Regions from separate parts of the Sphingobacterium sp. PCS056 genome, predicted to be linked through region 3. Evidence: riboswitches for the same ligand, from Rfam matches in the RefSeq annotation. Region 3 holds a riboswitch; each other region holds the start of a gene.

Region 1 (2,274 bases), 130 kb from region 3:
AAAGCATAAATGGCTTGTCCATCCAAATCTTGATACCAAGTTTTTCCGTAATTGGTCAGTTTCTTGGTTTTCGTGTCGTAGCCATATAAACCAGAGATGGAACCGATCCATAGTTGATCACCAACTAACAGGAGCGACCTGACATCTGAAGGGCTACCCGTTGGAAATACTTCGTACCGATCTTCCCGATAATTGTATAAAAAAACACCTTTACCTGTCCCCAAAGCAAGATGAGTACCGTCAAGAACAGCAATACTATAAATGAAGGTCTGATAGGGCAATGCAGCTTCAGTCGGAGCATGAAGGGAATAACCATCGTAACTATATAATCCATTATTACTACCCAACCAAAGGATACCCAGACTATCTTGCGCAAAGCAGTGCACTGTACTCGCTTTTGCTCCAAGCCCTATATTTCTAAAAAATTGAAAATCTAACGATTGCCCAAAAACAGAAGGACCGCAAAGCGAAAGGAATAGCAAGAAAAACAAATAAACTGTCCGCATCATAAACAAGGTATTTACAAACATAATTATTTAAAAGTGTAAATACAATGTGGAACTTTATCGGCACACTTTTTAAGAAATGTACTAAAGAGCCTGTGATGATGAGTTTGGGCGCTTATCCATTAATTCATTTTTTTTCAATACTTTTGTATACGCTTTAGGGGTATTCTGTAAAGAATTGAGAGAGTCCCTTTGAACCTGATCCGGCTAACACCGGCGTAGGGAAAAGCAATCAGTCCATCTACTTATCCGGACTGTTGTTATGGATTTTTCCTAAAGCTTTTATTGTTAAAAATATAAGAATGGAAAAAAAACTCTGGCAACACATCATTCAGGTAAGAAATACCTCGCCTCTTATTCACAATATCACGAACTATGTTGTGATGAATAATACCGCCAATGCACTGTTGGCAGTGGGTGCATCACCGATCATGGCACACGCCAAACCTGAGGTCGAAGCAATGGTAACGCTATCGCATGCACTGGTCATCAACATCGGTACGCTGGACGAGTACTGGAGCGAATCCATGTTCATGGCATCTAAAAAAGCAGATTCAATCCAGAAACCTTGGGTTTTAGATCCTGTAGGTGCAGGTGCGACCTCCTACCGCGATACTGTTTTAAATCAACTGTTGCTTTTTAAGCCTACCGTCATCAGAGGGAATGCTTCTGAAATCATTGCTCTTGCAAAAACAGCAGATGTGGTGACAAAAGGGGTAGATAGTACCGTGATCAGTACCGAGGCTATTGAGGCTGCTCGCAATCTACACGCCAAATCAGGCGCAATCATATGTATTTCAGGTGAAACAGATATCATTATCAGCCACAACACATGTATATACCTAAAGAATGGGAATGCGATGATGACCAAGGTGACCGGATTAGGTTGTACTGCATCGGCCCTGATCGCGGCATTTATTGCTGCGGTTGAAAATAAAACGGAAGCTGTTGCTGCTGCAATGAGTTTACTGAGCATAGCAGGAGAATTAGCCGCAAAAGAAAGTGCTGGCCCCGCAAGTCTGCAGACCCATATTCTGGACAAGCTCTATAACATTACCGAACACGAATTTCTTACCCATTTAAAAATCACCCAATCATGAACCTGCACCCCTCATTTCCTTATCCACTTTATTTAGTGATCTCGGAAAAGGACTGCCGAGGACGTGATTTCCTTTATGTAGCTGAACAGGCAATACGTGGAGGTGTGGATATAATTCAACTGCGTGAAAAAGAGATCACGACTAAAGAGTTTATTTATAAAGCCCTGAAATTGAAAGAGATTACCGATAAATATCATATCCCACTGATCATCAATGATCATGCTGAAGTAGCTGAAAAAATAAGTGCTGCTGGAATCCATGTCGGAAATCGGGATATCGCTCCTGCTGTACTGCGACGTGTACATGCTTTTGAAAGCAAAACAATTGGCTATTCCATAGAATATCTCCATCAATTGGATGATGAAAACACCGCTGTAGCAGATTATTTAGGCGTCAGCCCCATATTTAATACGAAAACAAAAACAGATACCGTAACGGAATGGGGCTTGAACGGATTAGCAATGATCCGTTCTCGTACAGATAAGCCCTTAGTTGCAATCGGAAATGTACGATTGGAAAATGCATCAGCAATCGTTAAAGCGGGTGCCGATTCGTTAGCAGTCGTCTCCGCGATCTGTGGTGCTGACCATCCAGAGCAAGCCGCTTATGCAATTAAAAATGAACTATTAAAATGAAACAATACACCTATCCTTCGGTGCTCACCATTG
Region 2 (2,274 bases), 470 kb from region 3:
GTGGACACTCTTTACTATTGCTAGAGAAATCGGGTATTCCTGAATCTAAAGGTTATGGAGGATTTCCTGTTGGTGGTCAGTGGTTACGCTGTGTCAATGAAGATGTCATCAAAGATCATCATGCGAAAGTATATGGTAAAGCCTCTATTGGTGCTCCTCCTATGTCTGTGCCACACCTTGATACACGTTATATAGATGGTAAACAGGCTTTGTTGTTTGGACCATATGCTGGTTTTTCTACTAAATTTTTAAAACAAGGTTCTTATTTTGATTTACCTGCTTCGATCAAGTTATCAAATATTAAACCGATGCTATCTGTAGGACGTGACAATATGGATCTTACAAAATATTTAATATCTGAGGTGATGAAAAGTCCCAAAGATAAATTAGATGCTTTGAAACAGTTTATGCCAACAGCGCAATTAGAGGATTGGAAAATAGAAGTTGCTGGCCAGCGTGTACAAGTGATCAAAAAGGATGCTAAACATGGTGGTGTGCTAGAATTTGGAACGGAGGTTGTCTCTTCTGCAGATGGTTCTATTGCAGCGTTGCTAGGTGCCTCACCAGGTGCCTCTACTTCTGTAGCTATCATGATCAAACTTCTGAAAAGATGTTTTCCAGAACGTGCTAAAGCAGATGAATATCGCAAAAAATTGCGAGAAATGATCCCGACGCACGGACAATCATTAAATGATGATGCAGAGCTTTGTGTAGCGACTAGAAAGCGCACACATACTGCATTAAAGCTTGAGAATTTTAAAGATTAATTTCTTTTAACCATACTTATGGGGTGCTTGCAGTAAATGTACTGGTACAGGCTGAGATTATACCCAAATAACAAGAATTGCTCAATACCCTGAGCAATTCTTGTTATATACCTGATCCAGATAATGCTGGCGTAGGGATATTTAATTTCAAAAATCTTGCATTTATAGCTATTTCATAAGTGTGTATTATTTTATCTTACACATATTTTAAATGCAGTTAAATCAAATTTTATACGATTTTTTACAGCAGATCAAAGCGACATCTTTGCCTGAATGGTTAGCCGTTGGCTTTGGTGTTTTACAAGTTTGGTTCGCTAAATCTAATAAATCTATCAATTATCTTTTTGGTATTTGTGGTATATTAATGTCAATTTACGTTCTGTTTTTCGCGAAATTATATGGTGAAATAGCCTTAAATATGTACTACCTACTGATGAGTATCTATGGTTGGATGTATTGGCAACAAAACCGTACAGATCATCATGTCATCACGCGATCATCAAAAAATGATTGGATCGTAGTATCATTGATTTGTATCATTGGTTTTATTGTATTTTATTTCGGATTATTGCATGCTACAGACTCTGATGTTCCTTTGTGGGATGCGCTTGTGTCCTGTACAGCATGGGCGGGAATGTGGCTACTGGCCAAGCGAAAGATCGAGAATTGGATTTTATTAAATATTAGCAATTTTATGGCAATACCATTGCTGTACCATAAAGATCTGTTCTTGTTTGCGGCTTTAACTTTGTTTTTATTTGTCATGGCTTTCTTTGGTTATTTTAACTGGAAAAGAATCCTCAAAAGTGAATTTATATATGATCATGAATCAAACTCACATTAATCTTATAAAAGACCAGCAACAGCATGCAATTAATTGTAAAGCTATGACTGCAGCACAACTGGATTTAAGTATCTCTGAGAAATGGTTTAAGATATGGGTGCCTAAATGTCTTGGCGGTTTGGAATTTTCTTTGTTAGAAGGAATGCAATTGTTGGAGGAATTGGCTTATCACGATGGTGGTTTAGCTTGGACCATTACTTTGTGCTCGGGAGCTAATTTGTTTGTCGGATTTATCGACCCAAAAATTGGCAAAGAGATCTTTCAGAATTCGCAAGTGTGCCTTGGTGGAAGTGGTCGTGCATCTGGATATGCTGAGCGCGAACAAGGTGGGTATCGGATTAAAGGTCATTGGAAATATGCTACCGGTGCCCCACATCTGACTCATTTTACAGCAAATTGTGTCATCACTGAAAAGGGTATACCGGTATTGGACGAAAATGATCAACAGCTTATATATTCTTTCTTTTTCGATCGTAATGATGTATTGATTCATTACGATTGGGATACGTTTGGCTTGGAATGTACTGCAAGCCATAGCTTCTCGGTCGAAAATCTTTTTGTGAAAGATTCACGTAGTTTTGTGATTAATGAATCGAAAAGTACGTGGCCTCAGCTTTTGTACCAGTATCCTTTTATTCCGCTTGCCGAATTAACATTACTAGT
Region 3 (2,274 bases):
CCAGCACACTGCATTCACACTTCGTAATTAATGAACAGCACCTTGTTAATTAGTAACTATATCATAGATATAATTCAGAGCTATTATAGAGGATTTGTATAGGGTTTCTATAGATAAATCTCTATAATACCTGTAGAAAATCACTATAAATTTTGTTGTATATCTGAAGTAATATAGAATCTAACCATCACCCCGTCTGAATCATTATACGCTCTTGCAAACATGATTGACGCTACCTAGAAAAAAATCCTTTAACTTTATTTACACTTCCTTAAGAAATACGGATGCGAGTTTATAAATTTATATACCTTTAGCATCTGATCCCTTATTCAAAAGTTGCACAAATACTAAGAGAAAAAAGAATTAAAAAAACCTTGCCTATGATAGCTAACATCAAGATCACAGAAAGCAAAATTTTATCCGATAATTGGTACATCCTAAGAAAAATAACCTACGAATATTTAAAAAAGGATGGTACAACGATGACCCAAAGTAGAGAGGCTTATGACAGAGGAAACGGCGCAACTATTTTATTGTACAACACAGAGCAGAAAACAGTGATTCTTACCCGACAATTTCGGCTTCCAACATTTATTAATGGAAATGAAACAGGCCTGATGATTGAAGCTTGCGCAGGTTTACTGGATAAAGATAATGCAGAAGATTGTATTAGAAGAGAGACGGAGGAAGAAACAGGCTATAAAATTACAGATGTAAGAAAGATTTTTGAAGCTTATATGTCTCCTGGATCCGTTACAGAAATTCTGCATTTTTTTATAGCCGAATATGCAAAAGAAATGAAAGTCAGTGAAGGTGGAGGACTGGACCATGAAGAAGAAAATATTGAGGTATTAGAATTGTATATCTCCGAAGCTATGCGGATGGTAGCGAGCGGTGAGGTCAAAGATGCTAAAACAATTATGTTGCTGCAATATATTAAATTACACGGTATTTTATAATTGCAAATAGCAATTTGTATTCCTTCTCCTTACTATAGCTGATTATATATGCCAATAACAAGAGCGGGTATATTGTTGTGTCACAAAACAATGGATAGACAAAAATAAATCTACCTCTTTTCTTTTATTCATATTTTTTTTCTAGTTTAGTGGAAACTTTAGGGGTGTCTGCAAGATTTGCAGGCTGAGATTTTACCCTTAGAACCTGATCCGGGTCATACTGGCGTAGGGAAAAGTAAGATGTCTTCATTGTGCATATACCTGCATAACTGTGGCCATTCCTAAAGTTTTTTATTTAAAAATTTTTAAAGGAATGGAACTTACGATCAATCACCAATCACGTTTTTTTGAACAGCCTCCCTCCTCTTTGGAAGGTTTGATGCTTTTGGAATTTCCAGAAAAAAGTAAAGGCATTGCTGTTGCCATTAATAACCAAGTCATACCCAAAACGGCTTGGGCAACAACCCCATTACGCCATCAAGATTCAATTCTCGTCATTTCTGCTACGCAAGGCGGATAATTCATTTACACCTATAATACACCATTATGTTAGAACAAACCATTACCCAAACCCCTTTCCCAAATTCGAAAAAAGTCTACATCCCTGGAAAACTCTTTCCAATTCAGGTAGCTATGCGTGAAATTACACTCAGTGCAACTAAATTGAGCAAAGGTGGTGTAGAAATCAATCCTCCTGTTACCATTTATGATACATCAGGTCCATATACCGATGATGATGCAAAGATCGATATCCGTAAGGGGCTACCTCGCACTCGAGAAAGTTGGATATTGGATAGACAAGATGTTGAAATTTTACCCCAGATCAGTTCGGATTATGGTCAAGAACGATTGGCAGATACGGATCTGGATGAACTTCGTTTTGAATACAGCCATAAACCTAAAAAAGCTTTAGCAGGTCATAACGTTAGTCAATTACATTATGCTAGAAAAGGGATCATCACTCCAGAAATGGAGTATGTGGCTATTCGTGAAAACCAACGTATCGAGCAAATAGAAGCGGCGACAATGGGTATGGAACATCAACATGCGGGACATAGTTTTGGTGCTCGAACACCCAAGAAACTGATCACAGCGGAATTTGTACGTGAAGAAATCGCAGCAGGTAGAGCCATCATCCCGAATAATATCAATCACCCAGAAAGTGAACCGATGATTATCGGACGTAATTTTTTAGTGAAAATAAATGCCAATATTGGCAATAGTGCAGTGACGTCCAGTATTGAAGAAGAGGTAGACAAAGCGGTATGGGCATGTCGCTGGGGTGCAGATACGATAATGGATCTTTCAACGGGTA

What was found. A riboswitch is a leader RNA that binds a small molecule or an ion and turns the genes downstream of it on or off. The one in region 3 is predicted to bind thiamine pyrophosphate.
Region 1: it holds a riboswitch for thiamine pyrophosphate, as region 3 does, so the genes downstream of both, thiM (hydroxyethylthiazole kinase) here and thiS (sulfur carrier protein ThiS) in region 3, are expected to answer to the same signal.
Region 2: it holds a riboswitch for thiamine pyrophosphate, as region 3 does, so the genes downstream of both, pnuC (nicotinamide riboside transporter PnuC) here and thiS (sulfur carrier protein ThiS) in region 3, are expected to answer to the same signal.

Annotation. Positions count from the first base shown of each region.
Region 1 covers NZ_CP096883.1:4,760,638-4,762,911, forward strand. The annotation lists gene MUB18_RS19920 (two-component regulator propeller domain-containing protein) at 1-509, opposite strand, end outside; TPP riboswitch at 656-748, shown strand; gene thiM (hydroxyethylthiazole kinase) at 809-1,606, shown strand; gene thiE (thiamine phosphate synthase) at 1,603-2,241, shown strand; gene thiD (bifunctional hydroxymethylpyrimidine kinase/phosphomethylpyrimidine kinase) at 2,238-2,274, shown strand, end outside.
Region 2 covers NZ_CP096883.1:4,425,103-4,427,376, reverse strand. The annotation lists gene MUB18_RS18520 (malate:quinone oxidoreductase) at 1-767, shown strand, start outside; TPP riboswitch at 777-922, shown strand; gene pnuC (nicotinamide riboside transporter PnuC) at 979-1,611, shown strand; gene MUB18_RS18510 (acyl-CoA dehydrogenase) at 1,592-2,274, shown strand, end outside.
Region 3 covers NZ_CP096883.1:4,892,808-4,895,081, forward strand. The annotation lists gene nudK (GDP-mannose pyrophosphatase NudK) at 381-959, shown strand; TPP riboswitch at 1,110-1,208, shown strand; gene thiS (sulfur carrier protein ThiS) at 1,273-1,479, shown strand; gene thiC (phosphomethylpyrimidine synthase ThiC) at 1,506-2,274, shown strand, end outside.